Regions from separate parts of the Pseudomonas fulva genome, predicted to be linked through region 1. Evidence: predicted binding sites of a transcription regulator. Region 1 holds the regulator's gene; the other holds the start of a gene.
What was found. Region 1 encodes LexA, which represses DNA repair genes until DNA is damaged. Its sites were predicted from a motif close to CTGTNTNNNNANACAG; they were not measured.

Region 1 (8,898 bases):
GAAGGCGCACCGGTGGTACATATCGACCATGGCGTGGGCCGCTACCTGGGCCTGGTGACCATGGAGTTCGACGGCCAGGCCGCCGAATTCCTCGCCCTGATGTACGCCGAGGAAGCCAAGCTCTATGTGCCGGTGGCCAGCCTGCACCTGATCGCCCGTTACACCGGCAGCGACGACGCCCTGGCGCCGCTGCACCGGCTGGGCTCGGAAACCTGGCAGAAGGCCAAGCGCAAGGCCGCCGAACAGGTACGCGACGTGGCCGCCGAGCTGCTCGATATCTATGCACGCCGTGCCGCCCGCGAGGGCTATGCCTTCAGGGACCCGAAAGCCGATTACGAAACCTTCAGCGCCGGCTTTCCGTTCGAGGAAACACCGGACCAGCAGAGCGCCATCGAGGCGGTGCGCGAAGACATGCTCGCCGCCAAGCCGATGGACCGCCTGGTGTGCGGCGACGTCGGCTTCGGCAAGACCGAGGTGGCCATGCGCGCCGCCTTCATCGCCGTGCACGGCGGCCGCCAGGTGGCAATCCTGGTGCCCACCACCCTGCTCGCCCAGCAGCACTACAACAGCTTCCGCGACCGCTTCGCCGACTGGCCGGTGACCGTCGAGGTGATGAGCCGCTTCAAGAGCGCCAAGGAAGTCAATGCCGCCATCGAGCAGCTGGCCGAAGGCAAGATCGATATCATCATCGGCACCCACAAGCTGTTGCAGGATGACGTCAAGATCAAGAACCTGGGCCTGGTGATCATCGACGAGGAGCACCGCTTCGGCGTGCGCCAGAAGGAGGCCCTCAAGGCCCTGCGCAGCGAAGTGGACATTCTCACCCTGACCGCCACGCCGATCCCGCGCACCCTCAACATGGCGGTGTCGGGCATGCGTGACCTGTCGATCATCGCCACGCCGCCGGCACGGCGCCTGTCGGTGCGTACCTTCGTCATGGAGCAGAACAAGCCGACCATCAAGGAGGCGCTGCTGCGTGAGCTCTTGCGCGGCGGCCAGGTGTATTACCTGCACAACGACGTGAAGACCATCGAGAAATGCGCCGCCGATCTCGCCGAGCTGGTGCCCGAGGCGCGCATCGGCATCGGCCACGGGCAGATGAACGAGCGTGAGCTGGAACAGGTGATGGGCGACTTCTACCACAAGCGCTTCAACGTGCTGATCGCCTCGACCATCATCGAAACCGGCATCGACGTGCCGAGCGCCAACACCATCATCATCGAGCGCGCCGACAAATTCGGCCTGGCCCAGTTGCACCAGCTGCGCGGCCGGGTCGGCCGTAGCCACCACCAGGCCTACGCCTACCTGCTGACCCCGCCGCGCAAGCAGATGACCGATGATGCCCAGAAGCGCCTCGAAGCCATCGCCAATGCCCAGGACCTCGGCGCCGGCTTCGTGCTGGCCACCCATGATCTGGAAATCCGCGGTGCCGGCGAGCTGCTCGGCGACGGCCAGAGCGGGCAGATCCAGGCGGTCGGCTTCACCCTGTACATGGAAATGCTCGAACGGGCGGTCAAGTCGATCCGCAAGGGCGAGCAGCCCAACCTCGACCAGCCCCTGGGCGGCGGGCCGGAAATCAACCTGCGGGTGCCGGCGCTGATCCCCGAGGACTACCTGCCAGACGTGCACGCCCGCCTGATCCTCTACAAACGCATCGCCAATGCCAGCGACGAGGACGGCCTCAAGGAACTGCAGGTGGAGATGATCGACCGCTTCGGCCTGCTGCCCGAGCCGACCAAGCACCTGGTGCGCCTGACGCTGATGAAGCTGCAGGCCGAACGGCTGGGCATCAAGAAGATCGATGCCGGGCCGCAGGGCGGACGCATCGAGTTCGCCACGGAAACGCCGGTCGATCCGCTGACGCTGATCAAGCTGATCCAGAGTGCGCCGAACCGCTACAAGTTCGAAGGCGCCACGCTGTTCCGCTTCTCGGTGCCGATGGAACGCCCCGAGGAACGCTTCAATACCCTGGAAGCACTGCTCGAACGCCTGCTGGCCACGGTGAAAAGCTGAAAACCATCAGGGCCGCTTATGCGGCCCTGATGGTTTGTGGCATGGGTGATTGAAGACGTCGCTTAAGCGACTGTTGTAAGGCAGAAGCGGACATCGAGTGTAGGAGGGGCTTTAGCCCCGAGCTTTTTATCAAGGCAAACAAAGAGCTCGAGGCTAAAGCCTCTCCCACGAGTTACACGACCGGCCGCTCCCGCCACTAAGCGGTAGTTCGCCTCACTCCACCAACTGCGCGGCCCGCAACGCCGAGAGCGCCTGCGCCCAGCGCGGATTCTGGCGATAGTCGACACCAGGGAAAGCGCGACGGCGCATACGCGCCAGGCCCTTGGGCGCCACCACCTTGAGGCGCTGCGCCGCCGACAGCGCCAGCTCCGCCGCCGCCCGGTCATTGCACACCAGGCCCATGTCGCAGCCGGCAGTCAGCGCGGCCTCGATACGGCTGGCCGCATCGCCGACCACATGGGCGCCGGCCATCGACAGGTCATCGCTGAAGATCACGCCCTCGAAGCCCAGCTCGCCGCGCAGGATGTCCTGCAGCCAGCGGCGCGAGAAGCCGGCCGGTTGGCTGTCGACCTGCGGGTAGATGACGTGGGCCGGCATCACCGCGGCCAGGTCGCGGCTCAGCGCCGCGAAGGGCCGCAGATCGTTCTGGCGGATTTCCTCCAGACTGCGCTCATCAAGGGGAATCGCCACGTGGGAGTCGGCCTCGGCCCAGCCATGCCCGGGGAAATGCTTGCCCGTGGCAGCCATGCCCGCCTCCGCCATGCCGCGGATAAAGGCACCGGCCAGCTGCGTGGCGCGCTCGGGGTCGCCCTCGAAGGCGCGATGGCCGACCACCGCACTGCGCCCGTGGTCCAAGTCCAGCACCGGGGCGAAGCTCAGGTCCAGCCCCACCGCCAACACTTCGGTGGCCATCAGCCAGCCGCACTGGCGCGCCAGCTGCTCGGCACCGGCGCAACCGGCGATGGCCCGCATCGCCGGTAATTTCACGAAGCCCTGACGCAGGCGCTGCACACGCCCGCCTTCCTGATCCACCGCCAGGAGCAGGTCGGGACGCACCGCCCGGATGGATTCGCACAATTCCCGCACCTGCCGCGGGCTGTCGATATTGCGGGCAAAGATGATCAGGCCACCGACCTCGGGCTGGCGCAGCAACTGGCGATCCTCGGCGGTCAGCCAGGTACCGGCGATATCCACCATCAGGGAGCCATACAGGGGAGTCGTCACAACGGAATTCCTTGAAGATAGGCATCACGCCCAATGGCCATCTGACAATGGCGCGACAAAGGGTTCCCGTCGCACGGGCGACGGGAGCCAGCCGCTACGACAGGGCGCGATAAAGGGTGGTAGCTTAGGGGCAGCCGAGGCCCACCGACAAGCCTCAGGGCTTGCTGATGGGTGGACCTTTGTGACGGGGAATCAGCTGCGCCGATGCCAGACGCGGATCGGTCACCCCGCTCTCCGAGCGCATGCCGGCCGCCAGGAACGGCACCATCAGGCGCATCACCTGTTCGATCGAGGTGTCGACTCCGAAGTCGCTCTCGGCCATGGCACGCAGCGCCTTGATGCCGGACATGCTGAACGCCGCCGCACCAAGCATGAAGTGCACGCGCCAGAACAGCTCCAGGGGCGGAATACCGGGTGCCGCTTCGTGCACCAGGTACATGTAGCGGCGAAATACCTTGCCGTAGACCTCTTCGAGGTATTTGCGCAGGTGGCCCTGGCTCTGGCTGAATGCCAGGCCCAGCAGGCGCATGAAGATCGACAGATCGTTGCCGCTGCGCGGCTTGACCGCCAGGGCCTGCTCGACCAGCAACTCGAGCAGTTCCTCGAGGCTGAAGGTCACGCCGGGCTTGCTCTGGCGCTTGTCCAGCTCACGCTCCAGGCTGGTGCAGAATGGCCCGAGAAAGCGCGAGAACACCGCCTGGATCAGGGCCTTCTTGGAGCCGAAGTGGTAATTGACGGCCGCCAGATTGACCCCGGCCTTACTGGTGATCAGGCGCAGCGACGTTTCGGCAAAGCCCTTCTCCGCGAACAACTGCTCCGCCGCGTCGAGAATGCGTTCAACGGTTTCCGATTGCGCCATGACATCCACCAGACAAACAAGTGTTTGAAACATACGTTTCAGCGCGTGCCACTGTCAAGTCGCGCAGGGCGTATTCTGGCTGCTCAGTCACCATTTGGCGAGCGCGTCGCACGTCACCGCCGCCCGCTACCCCGGGGTACCGGTCATCCGCTGCCTGGCCCTCTATCGACACGGCGGGCATCAACCGATTGCCAAGCACGACTTACTGTATATAATCCCAGTCACTGTATAAAAAGCCAGAGCGCCTCACATGATCAAGCTGACGCCCCGCCAAGGCGAAATTCTCGCCTTCATCAAGCAGTGCCTGGAAGACAACGGCTACCCGCCAACCCGCGCGGAGATCGCTCAGGCCCTGGGCTTCAAGTCGCCCAACGCGGCCGAAGAACACCTCAAGGCCCTGGCACGCAAAGGCGCCATCGAGATGACCCCGGGCGCCTCCCGCGGCATTCGCATTCCGGGCTTCGAGCCCAACCAGGAAGAGGAAGACGGGCTGCCGGTGATCGGTCGCGTCGCCGCCGGTGCGCCCATCCTGGCGCAGCAGCATATAGAAGAGGCCTGCCGGATCAACCCGGACTTCTTCCGCCCCAAGGCCGACTACCTGCTGCGCGTACGCGGCATGAGCATGAAGGACATCGGCATCATCGACGGTGACCTGCTGGCGGTGCATACCACCAGTGAAGCGCGCAACGGCCAGGTGGTGGTGGCGCGCATCGACGATGAAGTGACGGTCAAGCGCTTCAAGCGCGAAGGCAATACCGTGTGGTTGCTGGCGGAAAACCCGGAGTTCGCGCCGATCGAGGTGAATCTCGAGGAGCAGGACCTGGTCATCGAAGGTTTGAGTGTCGGCGTCATCCGCCGCTAATTGGAGGCGTCATGCAGTTCCCCCAGTCGTTGAGCCGTAACCAGCTGCCCCTGTTCGATGCCTTTCTGGCCTCGACCCTCGCAGCTGTAGAGGAACCAGCCAGCCAGGAAGCCGCATTCAGCGAGGTGTCGCTGCGTGGTGCCGCTGGGCATTGCCTGACGCTACTGGCGCCCATGCTGCGGGAACTGAGCGAGAAGGATGACGAACGCTGGCTGACCCTGATCGCGCCGCCCGCCAGCCTGACCCAGAGCTGGCTGCGTGACGCCGGCCTCAACCGTGAGCGCATCCTGCTGCTGCAGCCGCGCCGCAACCAGAGCCCGCTGCAACTGGCTCAGGAAGCCCTGAAGCTTGGCCGCAGCCACACCGTGGTCAGCTGGCTGCACCCCCTGCCCCAGCAGGCACGCCAGCAGCTCGAAGCAGCGGCGCACACCGGCAAGGCGCAAAGCCTGAATATCAGCCTGGGTTGAGGTATCGGCGGCGAGCAAGAATCCGATAGAAAGCAAAAGGCCAGCGAATCTGCTGGCCTTTTGTTTATCTGGGTACGCTCAGGCCACTGCCTGTCAGTGAAGCACGCGCGGCTGCTCGTCTTCTTCGTGCTCGAAATCGCCCTCTGCCATTCTGCCCGCCATCTGCACGCCGACATTGAGCATCGCCTTGGCGACCTCCACATGCTGGCCCTGCAGGAACGCCTTGGCATCTTCGGAGAAGTCCAGCACCACCAGTGCTTCCTCATCGTCGGCGCGACGCAGGGCGATGCGCCCATCGGGCAGTTCGACGATTTCAAGGAAAGACGTAGGCATGACTCGGATTCTCCACGAAAGGCCGCCCAGTGTAACAGCGAGCCTGGTTGATCGCTTGGCGAAAAAGCCGCCAATTGCCGAACGGGCGTTCAATCAAGGGCAAGCGGCGCGATTACCACTCGCTGAGGCCCTCACGAAAACGCTGGGCCAGCGCCTTGAGCGCCTGCCGCCAACCTTCCAGGGTTTCGCGTTCGAGCAGCGGCGGCTCGTCGCCCAGACTCACCGCCTCGATCAGCGCGGAAGTGCTGGGATCGCCCTTTGGCTCTCGCGGCTGACGTGGCGGCTTGAATAGCTCGGCATGGGCGGCCAGCAGCTGCCCCAGCCAGGTCTGCCGGTTTTCGGCCAGCTCGACCAGTTCCGCCAGCTCCGGGCTTGGCGCCCCGCTCAGGCTCTGGCGATCCAGCAGCACTTCGGCACGGGCAGCGCTGCTGTTGGGCAGACGGTAGAAGCCGGCGATCTCATGGCACAGCCCGAGCAACGCACCGTACAGATGAAACAGCGTGGCTTCGCGTTCGGCCTGTATCAGCGCCTGGGCATTCATTGCCCGCCCCTCTTCAGCCTTGCGCCAGGACTCCAGGGAGAGGCCAGCGTAGAAGATCTTCTGATTGGTCCGGGTATACAGTTCGCCAGCCATATGCACTCTCCAGATAGCCTCGGGTGCGCGCATGACGCGCACCGAGCACGGATCAACGCTTGTCTTCGACCTTCCACTTGCCGCCGTCGAAGAACGCCTTCCAGCCAGTGGGCTTGCCGTCCACCTCGGTCTGTACGTATTGCTCCTTGGTCTTGCGGCTGTAGCGGATCACCGCCGCACGGCCTTCCGGATCGCGCGCCGGCGCATCGAACAGGAAGTGGTACTTCGGATCGATCTCGTCCTTGTGCGGCAACAGCTCGAGTACCAGGGGTGCCCGGGTTTCGCGGTTCTTCGGGAACTGGCTGGCAGCCAGGAACAGCCCCGACGCGCCATCGCGCAGCACGTAGGTGTCCTCGACCTTCTCGCACTTGAGCTCCGGCATCTTCACCGCATCCATCTTGGGTGGCGCCGGCTCGCCGTTGCGCAGCAACTTGCGGGTGTTCTTGCATTCGCTGTTGGTACAGCCGAAGAACTTGCCGAAACGGCCGGTCTTGAGCTGCATCTGGCTGCCGCACTTGTCGCATTCCAGGCTCGGGCCCTCATAGCCCTTGATGCGGAACTGGCCCTGCTCGATTTCATAGCCCGCGCAATCCGGGTTGTTGCCGCAGATATGCAGTTTGCGGGTCTCGTCCAGCAGGTAGGCGTCCATCGCCGTGGCGCAGATCGGGCAGCGATGCTTGCCCAGCAGCACCCGCGATTCCGACTCGCCCTCGTCATCGGCGGCGATCTCGTCGCCCGGCACCAGGTTGATGGTGGCCTTGCAGCGCTCTTTCGGCGGCAGGGCGTAGCCCGAGCAACCGAGGAACACACCGGTGGAGGCGGTACGGATCATCATCGGCCGGCCACATTCGCGGCACGGGATATCGGTCAGGGTCGGCGTGTTGGCGCGCATGCCGTTGTCGCCGTCGGCGGCCACTTCGAGCTTCTTCTTGAAGTCGCCGTAGAACTCGTCGAGCAGGTGCTTCCACTCGCGCTCGCCCTGGGCGACGTCATCGAGATTCTCTTCCATGCCGGCGGTGAAGCCGTAGTCCATCAGGTCGGCGAAGCTCTCGCTGAGGCGTTCGGTGACGATGTCGCCCATCTTCTCGGAATAGAAGCGGCGATTGTGCAGGGCCACGTAGCCGCGATCCTGGATGGTGGAAATGATCGCTGCATAGGTCGACGGACGGCCGATACCGCGCTTTTCCATTTCCTTGACCAGGCTGGCTTCCGAGTAGCGCGCCGGCGGCTTGGTGAAGTGCTGGCTGGGGTCGAGCTTGATCAGCTTGAGCGACTCGCGCTCCTTCATTTCCGGCAGCACGGCGTCGTCGCCCGGCTTACTCATCTGCGGCTGGGCACGGGTATAACCATCGAACTTGAGGATACGGCCCTTGGCGCGCAACTCGAACTGCGCGGCGGTGACGGTCACGGTGGTCGACAGGTATTCGGCCGGCGGCATCTGGCAGGCCACGAACTGGCGCCAGATCAGCTCGTACAGGCGCTCGGCGTCGCGCTCCATGCCGGACAGCTGGGTCGGTCGCAGGTTGACGTCCGAAGGTCGGATCGCCTCGTGCGCCTCCTGGGCGCCCTCCTTGCTCGAGTAGTAGTTGGGCTTTTGCGGCAAGTATTTGCTGCCGTACTCGCTGTCGATGAAGCCACGCACCATCTCGATGGCATCGGCCGACAGGTTGGTCGAGTCGGTACGCATGTAGGTGATGTAGCCGGCCTCGTAGAGACGCTGGGCCATCATCATGGTCTTCTTCACCCCGAAGCCCAGGCGCGTGCTGGCCGCTTGCTGCAGGGTGGAGGTGATGAACGGCGCGGTCGGCTTGCTGCTGGTCGGTTTGTCCTCGCGCTTGGCGACGCTGTAGCTCGACGCCTTGAGAGTCGCCAGCGCGGCCGTGGCCTGGGCTTCGTTCAGCGGTTTGAAGGCGGCGCCGTTCTCGCGCACCACTTCGAAGCGCACCTGGGCGTCCTTGGCAGTACCGAGGTCGGCGTGCACTTCCCAATATTCTTCGGGCACGAAGGCGCGGATTTCCTTCTCGCGTTCGACCACCAGCTTCACGGCCACCGACTGCACGCGGCCGGCCGACAGGCCACGGGCGATCTTCGCCCACAGCAGCGGCGAGACCATGTAGCCCACCACGCGATCCAGGAAGCGGCGCGCCTGCTGGGCGTTGACGCGGTTGATGTCCAGCTCGCCCGGGGCGGAGAACGCTTCCTGGATGGCCTTCTTGGTGATCTCGTTGAACACCACGCGCTTGTAGCGGCTGTCATCGCCACCGATGGATTCGCGCAGGTGCCAGGCGATGGCTTCCCCCTCTCTATCCAAGTCGGTCGCGAGATAGATGGTATCGGCTTCCTTGGCCAGGCGGCGCAGTTCCTCGACCACCTTCTCCTTGCCGGGCAGGATTTCGTACTTGGCTTTCCAGCCGTGCTCCGGGTCGACGCCCATGCGCGCGAACAGCTGGCGCTTGGCCTTTTCCTTCGGCGACAGCGCCGGCGCCTCGCCTGCCGCTGCCTTGCC
Region 2 (8,898 bases), 250 kb from region 1:
GGTGACTTCTTCTTCGCCGGTGCGGCGGCGCAGGTAGGGATGCACCATATCGCCCTGGATCGGCCCCGGCCGCACGATGGCGACCTGAATCACCAGGTCATAGAAGGTCTTCGGTCGCAGGCGTGGCAGCATGGCCATCTGCGCGCGGGATTCGATCTGGAACACCCCCAGGGTATCGGCGCGGCTGATCATCTCGTAGGTGGCCTGATCCTCGGCCGGCAGGCTGGCCAGCGTCCAGCGTTTGCCGCGGTAGGCGGCCAGCAGGTCGAAGCAGCGGCGCAGGGCGCTGAGCATGCCGAGGGCCAGCACATCGACCTTGAGCAGGCCGACGGCGTCGAGATCGTCCTTGTCCCACTGGATCACCGTGCGCTCGGCCATGCTGGCGTTTTCCACCGGCACTAGGGTGTCGAGGGGCGTCTCGGAAATCACGAAACCGCCAGGGTGCTGGGAGAGGTGACGGGGAAAGCCGATCAGCTCGCCAGCCAGCACCAGCACCCGGTGCAGCACCTTGCTCTGCGGGTCGAAACCGGCCTCGCGCAGGCGTTCGGCATCGGGGATGCGGTCGCTCCAGCGGCCGCAGCAACTGGCCAGGGCGTTGATCTGATCGGGCGGCAAACCCAGGGCCTTGGCCACGTCGCGAATCGCCCCAGCACCATGGTAGGTGCTGACCACCGCGGTCAGCGCCGCGCGCTCGCGGCCATAACGGCGGAACACGTACTGGATGACTTCCTCGCGGCGGTCGTGCTCGAAATCCACGTCAATGTCCGGTGGCTCGTTGCGCTCGCGGGACAGGAAACGCTCGAACAGCAGGCGGCTGCCCTTGGCCATCGGGTTCAGTTCGGTGATGCCCAGGGCGAAGCACACCGACGAGTTGGCCGCCGAGCCACGCCCCTGGCAGAGAATCGACTGCTCGCGGGCGAAGCGCACGATATCGTGTACGGTGAGGAAATAGCTTTCGTACTGCAGCTCGCCGATCAGCGAGAGCTCTTTGTCTATCTGCTTGCGTACTGGCTCGGTAATGCCGTCAGGCCAACGCCAGCGAATGCCGTCCTCGACCAGCTGGCGCAGCCAGGAGCTGGGGGTATGCCCGGCCGGCACCAGCTCGTGGGGATACTGGTACTGGAGCTCATCGAGATCGAACCGGCAACGCTCGGCGATATGCAGGGTTTCGGCGAGTAGCTCGGGCGGATACAGCTCGGCCAGTTCCTCACGGCGGCGCAGGTGCCGCTCGCCATTGGCGAACAGATGGGCGCCGGCTTCGGCCACGGGCAGGTGGTGGCGGATGGCGGTCATGCAGTCCTGCAGGGCGCGGCGGCCACGCGCGTGCATATGCACGTCGCCACAGGCCACGGCAGGGATGCCCAGTTGCCGGGCCAGGCCCAGGCCATGCTGCAGCAACGCCGCATCGTTGCCGCTGCGGTGCAGCTCCACCCCCAGCCACAGGCGTTCGGCAAAGCGCTCACGCAGCCAGGCACCAGCCATGGCGTTGTCGTCTGGTGCCGGCAGCCAGATGGCCAGCAACCCGTCCGGCTCCACGGGCAGATCCTCGTCGAGCAGGATGTAGCGGCCCTTTTCCGCGCGCCGCCGGGCGCGGGTTATCAGCGCACACAAACGCTGGTAACCGGCGAGGTTCTCGACCAGCAGGACCAGCCGGGCGCCGTTCTGCAGCCTCAGCTCGCTGCCGACGATCAGCTTCACACCATGCTCCTTGGCGGCCTGCCAGGCCCGCACGATACCGGCCAGGGTGCATTCATCGGTGATCGCCAGGGCGCGATAGCCGAGCAGCTTGGCGCGCTCGACCAGCTCGGCGGCGCTGGAGGCACCGCGCTGGAAACTGAAGTTCGACAGGCAGTGCAGCTCGGCGTAGTCGGGCAGGCTCATGCGAACCAGCCGTGCAGCCGCAACGGGCCGTCTTCGCCGACGCTGCGAAAGGCCCAGCCGCGCTGGCCGCTGCGGGTCTCGATCAGGTAGTAGTCGCGGCGCACGTCCTCGCCATCCCACCAGCCGGATTCGATGCGCTCCGGGCCGCTGAGAATATGCAGCGGCTCGCGCAGCACCTGTGGCTCCGGCAGCAGCCAGCTGGGCCGCGCGCCGCTCGGGCCGGGCAACGCAATGCGGCTCGTCTCCGTGCGCCAGGCCTTCTCCGGGCGGTGATCGGCATGGGCGGCCAGGCCTTGCACGGCGTCGTCACCCAGGCGCGCACGCAGGCGCTCACGCAGCTGCTCCCAGCCCAGGGTTTGCTGCGGCCGGTCCTCGAACAAGGCCTGGTGCTGCGGCACGAAGGTGGGCAGGTCGCGGGCCACCAGGCGCAGTGCCAATACCGGTGACGGCAGTTGCAGCTGCTCCAGGCGGCCGCGGGTGAACTCCAGCAGCATCGCCGCCTCCCGCTCGGCACTGAGCAGGCCGACGGGCAAGAGGCTGTCGTCACCGTCACGGTGTTCCAGGTGCAGCACGAAACGCTGCACGCCGCAGTCCCGGCCCGCCAGGTAGGCGGCTAGGTCGGCGATCAGGCGGCGCAGCGGAAACAGCAGGGCCTGGGTCGACTCCACCTCGAAGTGCAGCTCCAGCCGACTGTCGAACACATCCGGCGGGCGGTAGTAGTCGAGTGCCAGCGGGCGCAGGCCCATCAGGGTATCCAGGCCGGCCAGCAACTCGGGCGGGAAGCGCCGCGCCAGGCTGTCGCGGGGCAGCGCCTGCAACTGACGCACCTGGCGCAGGCCCATGCGCGCCAACGTGGTGACCAGCTCCTCGGACAGGCCGATGCGATCCAGCGGCATGGCCGCCAGCCGCTCGCGCAATGCCTGCTCGTCGGTGATCGCCAGGCCGTCGTGCAGGTTGGCGAGCATGCGCGCCGCAGCCGGGTGGTGCGCCAGGGTGATGCGATGGCGAAAGCCCAGTGCCGTCAGCTCCTCACGCAAGCGCGCCTCGAAGCGCGGCCAGGGGCCGAACAGGGACAGGCTCGATTGCACCTCCAGCAGCAGGCAGCGCGGATAGTGCAGGCTCACCTGGGAGCTGAAACCGTAGGCCCAGGCCGCCAGGAAGCTGCGCCAGCGCTCGATGTCGGCGGGGTCGTACTCGGCGCTGGCGAATGCGCAGTTCAAGGATTGCGCCGCCGTCAGCGTCAGCCCCGGGCGCAGGCCGAGCGCCCGCGCGGCCGGGTTGACCGCCTGCAACATGCGCCGCTGCGGTGTGCCGCTCAGCAGCACCAGCGGCGCTTCGGCCTCTTCACGGCCACGCAACACGCCGTCCATGGCCAGTTGCGGCAGCAGGATGCACGCCCAGCGCATATCAAAAGCCCCAGCCGCTCAAATCAAACGTGCGCGCCGGTGGTTGCCCACCTCGGCACTTGAGCACCCGCACCTGGGCGGGCCGAGCCTGGATGGTCAGACGCAAGGCCGCCGGCGAAGGGTTGCGCGCCTCATGCAGTGGGCGGTAGGCGAAGGCCAGGGTCTGCCCGGTTTCGGCGGCAATCTGCAGGCGGCGCAGGGCACGGTCATCGGCCCGTTGCGGCCACAGCACCACCGCCCCGCAACAGCCCGAACGCAGGCACTGCTCGGCCGCCCACAAGGCATCCCGCGCGCTCGCCTGGATCAGCGCCAACTGCTTCATCTCTACCCCCGCTGCCGACCAGGCGCCGGGGTAGGGCACGTAGGGCGGCGCGACCAACACCACCCGCTCCCCGGCAGCGCTCAAGCGCGCCAATGTCGCCAGCACCACGCGCAGCTCACCGATACCTGGCGCCTCGACGAGCAGCTCGCTCAACGCTGCTTCCGGCCAGCCACCGCCTGGCAACGAAGCATCCAGCGCCGCGTTGCCCGTGGGCTGGTGGCCGCTGGGCGCGACAATGCCCTGGCCACGCCAGATACGGCGCTCATTGAGCAGATGATCGATAGCGACGACGGAAGACATGGCAGATAGGGGCAAGAAAAATACTGTTCAAATGTACAGTATTCTGCCCGGCCAGCAAGGCACTATCCGCCGAGCGGATGGCAGCAGGCTCGGCCAGCGCTTCCCGATGCCGATAGACTCCGGGCCACAGCCCCGATACCACGGGCTCTGGCGCGCGGCATCGGGCACGCCAACCAGCCAGTTGCCACGCAGCCGTTACCGGCAAATGAGCCAAGCATTTGATAGCACGCGAAAAAAATTACGCGATGGGCTTCGCCAAAGCGAATTCTGCTGATATCATGCGCGCCGCCTGGGAAGATGCCGGAGTGGCCGAACGGGACGGATTCGAAATCCGTTGTATCAGCGATGGTACCTAGGGTTCAAATCCCTATCTTCCCGCCATATCTCAAGCATAAGCCCCTGAAATTCCTAGAGTTTCGGGGGCTTTTGCTATCTGCGGCATGCAAAGTGTCGAAACCTGCGACCGGTTGATAGCGATCTGTGAAGCAATTGGCAGCTGCGGTGCGCAAATCTGTTGGCAGGCAAACTGCCGAGTATTAGATTGGCAGGGTGCAAGATCGCACCTCAAAGGAACTGAAAAATGCCCGGTCGCAGGATGCTTCCGTTGTCACTCATGCTTTTCGTCACCTTGGCCCATGCGCAGGTCTATACCTGGGTAGACGAGAAGGGGCAGAAACACTTCAGTAGCCAGCCACCCGTTGCCCAGCCCGTCGAGCCTGTGAAGATCAATCATGGGTATATCGGAGACGGTACGGCTGTCGCGCCGCAAACCCCCTACGCAACACCAAACTCCTCATCGAAAGAAACCAAGCCTTCGAAACGGCAGATGTGTACCAGCGCAATCCGCTGGGCTACCGAAGAGGTCGAGGATCTCAAGGGGCTGTCTGTCGCTTTATTGAAAGCCAAGCAGATATCCGAAGCCGAGAACGCCAAGGTGCTTAGCAAACTGGAGAAAGGCAGTGCAGAACTCAGCATGCAGAACTGCCTCGCCAGCTCTGGAGTGAATGAAAAACACTATCAATGTCTCTCGGTAGGGCTTGGTGTAGCGGTTTGCACGGGGGCAGCCGAGGACGCGATGAAGAAGGGTATGAGTAGAGCTCAGAAGCGATAGTCACGCCCATCTGCTGAATACGATCTCTCTATCATTCCAGGTACCTCACTGCGCATAAAGCTGCGCCGACAGCGGTAGAACGCGCATGGCATAGGTGAAACCATCAGCGGCGCCACACGCATAGCCACCTGCGAAGGCAAGAGCGGCGATGAACAGATAACGGATCATAGGTCAGCCTCTCTGGCGCTCTGGCACAGGATGTTCGGTTGGCTTGGCGATGTGGTATCGGACGCGGCGTTGGTGGCCATGCAAGCCTCCATGGCGTAGCGAATCTTCATGCTGTCCAATTTTGCTCAAGCAACCACTGCCGGAGCATGGCGCTGTTGACCATGCGGCGTTTGCCGAGCTTTACGGTGGGCAGCACACCACGCATGGCCCAGGAGCGCGCCGTGGCGTAGGTGATGCCGTTGCGATCCGCCCAGGTTTCGATGGTTTCAACGTCCTGTTGCGGGCCTATCAGCTTGTTGGCGTCCAACTCTTCTAGTCCCATGTCGTTCCGTGCCTATTCGTGTCAATATTCGAGGCAGTGAACTTGCCTCATGGATATAGTCCATATGGATAATATCCATAGAGGTGCATTATGGCAATATTCCATAAATGGTATTTGTTAATGGCTCAAGGCATGGCCGATAGAGCGCATCAATTGCTGAACGCAACCAGCCTCAAAGAGCTGGCAGAGGTGAACAGCAAGGACTACGTGCGCTGGCAAAGCATCAAGCGGGGCAGAGCGCGCATTGGTGCGGAAGAAGTGGAGCTTCTAGGGAAGCTGTACCCGCAATACCGCTGGTGGCTGATGACCGGGGAGGTCATGCCAGATAAAGGACAAGTAAGCCCCGACTACGACGAGGCCAACCGAAACTTGTCCAATCAGAGCGCGGGATAGCGATTACTACTAAGGTCATGGAGCGCTGGTACACGCGCGAAGATAGATTAAAAGGAAATTCATAGTGGAAAAGGATTTTATTTTCAATACCACATAAAGATCATTTGCTATAGATACAATATTTATATTGATTTATTCAGGACTTTAGGTGGCTGCATGATCGAAAATATTAGGTTTAATAATTTCAAACGCTTTAAGGAAGAGTCGCTGGACTTGACTAGGCCTATTACGCTTTTGTATGGGCAGAATAGCTCAGGTAAATCATCAGCCTTGAAAGGTATCGCAGCACTACTGCAGACGTTTAGTTGGATGCGAAACAAGCACGAGCCACTCGTCACTCAGGGAGACTATGCGAATCTGGGCGTATATAAAGACTATGTTCACGATCATCGAACGGCTAATAAAATAACATTCAATTTGCTGACGAAAGCAGAAGCATGGTCGGTCCCTTTTGCTAATCTCGAAAGCTCGATAACGCACCTGTCAACAAAGCTATGTTATGACCGCTCTCCTTATACAGAGCAGGCAAGGATTTATTTAATTGAAGGTGGAGTTAAGCTTAGTGATGGCAGCGAGCGGCTGGTTTTTACCCTAAAAAGAGCTGAAACCAAGGCGTATTACACTATTACTGTAGATCCTGATGCACTTAAAGCCATGGCATTCATGTACGGGAGAGGCAAGGATGCTCTTGCAGATAAAGAGATTAAACGATTAGCTTCTCTCAAAACGAAACTTAAGTACATTGAGGGTTTTAGCTTCTCGCTGCATTCAGTAGGGAAGGAAGACGATGTTTCTTCTACTAAAATTAGAGTGCTGGAGCGATACATGTATGCATTGTTTCAGCTTCACGAAAAATATAAGTACCTAGGCCCTTTGCGATCAAGCCCAAATAGAAGCTACACACTTTCGGCAGCAAGTTCTGATGTGGGTCCAAAGGGGGAAAATACGCCATCGGTTATCTCCTACCTGAAGCGTAGTAGTGAGAGTATCAAGGATAATAAAGACGCATACTTAAAAATTTTGCGCTGGATAAAACTGTTGTTTCCTGGGAGATCCATTGAAGTTGAGGATTACGAGGAGCTAGTGAAGCTAAAGATTACTCGTAAAGGAGTGGCAGACTCCATTCAGGATGTAGGCTTTGGATTCTCACAGATACTACCAATAATTGTTCAGGCTGCGGCTCTTAAACCAGGTAATACTTTGGTAATAGAACAGCCAGAGCTACATCTTCACCCCAGCGCGCAAGTGGCCTTTTCTAAGTTTTTGGTGGAGGCAAGCCGTAGTGGTATCCGCTTCATAATTGAAACGCATAGTGAGCACCTTCTGCGTGGATTGCAATTGGCAATATCTGAGAATTCGATAAGCAAGGCAGTCGGGATAAGTAAGAGTGATTTGAGGGTCGTATACTTTCCTAGCGAGGAGGGCAATACTTCATTTGAAATTGAAATCAATGATGATGGAGAGCTCGTTGAAGGGTGGCCTGCCGGTTTCTTTGATGAATCTTACAACTTAACCAAGCAAATGATAAATAATAAAATAAGCAAGCTGGCAGGGAAGTCGTTATGAGGTCTGTTATAGAAAAGGATGTTTTAGAAGCTTGTTTTTCAGGTTTGTATCCTGATATTTTTATTGCTGCACACTCATCTGTTATAGGCGTTACTCCAGCAATTGTAGAACAGTATCTCAATATAACAGATGGGGTTGGTGGTTATAAGGTTTGGTTTGATCGAGTGTTTAGCACTGGCAGCAATTATTGCCTAGTATCTCCTGAGAGTTTAAGTGGTTACAAGCTAAATACTAATTGCGTTCACTCGAATTATCTGGGTGCGGCATATCACAGTTCAGGTGCGATGATTGTTAGTTCGCTCAATCAGTTTCAAAAGCTTGACCCATCTTCATGGGGCGTTGATATTGTAGAGGCTAATTCATATTCCGTAGTCCCTGGGGAATCGCCTGGAGGCGCTAAAATAGCAGAAATAATATCGCTAAAGACGGGTGGAAAGCTGAAGCCCGTGGTGATATCTAAGTATTTCAAGCGAGAAAATCGAATATTTATTTTCGATAAGACTATTAATGCGGCTGGTGCTGATTTTATCATTGAGTTAACCAAGTACTGTGATAAAAAATGCAAAATAGTCGTAATGTCAAACTTTTTAAATAATGTTAGGCGAGGCCTTCTTGATCAGCAAGAGCTGCAAGCTTTTTTAAATAAGAATAAGGTTAATGGGACTGTAGAGTGTCTGCAGGCAAGTGATGAGACGATAAAAAATTATCATGATAGGTTTGTTTTTCTTGGTAATCGATTTCAGATGGTTTTCTCAAGCGGATTAGATTGTTTTGGGAGGGGAGGTGTTTGGACTAACAGCGATGGGGACGTGACAGTTCATTGCGTTTATGCTTCGGATGTTGTTAGTGATTTCAGAAGCTCAACAAATAAAATTTTCCGTTTGAAGTCTAAGGGTTATTGAATAGTAGTGGGGTTGGATTAAGTTAATAGGTTTCGATTAAAAGGGGGCAGATTTATTTCTACCATGGAGAGGTTTATATGAATGCAGACTGGGATGACGCGCCTTCCAGAATCCAGCGCAAAGCTGGAAACACCATCCTATGGTGCTTATCGCTAGTATTTGGATTAGGTATTACTGGTGGCGCGCTCTACCTAGCATCTAGTCAGATGAAGCCAAACCCCCGTGCTGAAGCACAAGCAGCGCGCCTGAATGCTGAAGCGATACGAAAGCATAACGAAGAAGTGCGGGCACGCCAGCTAGCCAGCCAACAGCGCTATAACCCAGCGCCGATGGAAGAAAAGAACTGGATCAGATCCAGCGAAGAAGCACAGCCAGACGCTCAGGCACAGCGAGAGCTTCAGGAGTGGTCACGTGCTCAAGCTGAGAAACAACAAGAGCGGCAAACCTCATTCAGCGACGCTACCTATGTGCCTCAAGGCGCAAGGAACGTTGTGCCGTCTACTCCAGTTCCAAGAGAGGCATATAAG

Region 2: imuA (translesion DNA synthesis-associated protein ImuA) is a predicted target of LexA. The motif match lies at 3,933-3,948, and genes of this name have one in related genera.

Annotation. Positions count from the first base shown of each region.
Region 1 is NZ_CP082928.1:454,999-463,896, forward strand. It holds gene mfd (transcription-repair coupling factor) at 1-2,013, shown strand, start outside; gene nagZ (beta-N-acetylhexosaminidase) at 2,227-3,225, opposite strand; gene K8U54_RS01950 (TetR/AcrR family transcriptional regulator) at 3,392-4,096, opposite strand; gene lexA (transcriptional repressor LexA) at 4,347-4,958, shown strand; gene sulA (SOS-induced cell division inhibitor SulA) at 4,970-5,425, shown strand; gene K8U54_RS01965 (hypothetical protein) at 5,519-5,758, opposite strand; gene K8U54_RS01970 (DUF6586 family protein) at 5,871-6,392, opposite strand; gene topA (type I DNA topoisomerase) at 6,445-8,898, opposite strand, start outside.
Region 2 is NZ_CP082928.1:709,259-718,156, reverse strand. It holds gene K8U54_RS03230 (error-prone DNA polymerase) at 1-1,881, opposite strand, end outside; gene K8U54_RS03225 (Y-family DNA polymerase) at 1,878-3,287, opposite strand; gene imuA (translesion DNA synthesis-associated protein ImuA) at 3,289-3,909, opposite strand; tRNA gene K8U54_RS03215 (tRNA-Ser) at 4,201-4,290, shown strand; gene K8U54_RS03210 (DUF4124 domain-containing protein) at 4,490-5,020, shown strand; gene K8U54_RS25170 (hypothetical protein) at 5,066-5,188, opposite strand; gene K8U54_RS03205 (DNA-binding protein) at 5,295-5,510, opposite strand; gene K8U54_RS03200 (DNA-binding protein) at 5,601-5,903, shown strand; gene K8U54_RS03195 (AAA family ATPase) at 6,060-7,469, shown strand; gene K8U54_RS03190 (hypothetical protein) at 7,466-8,371, shown strand; gene K8U54_RS03185 (hypothetical protein) at 8,449-8,898, shown strand, end outside.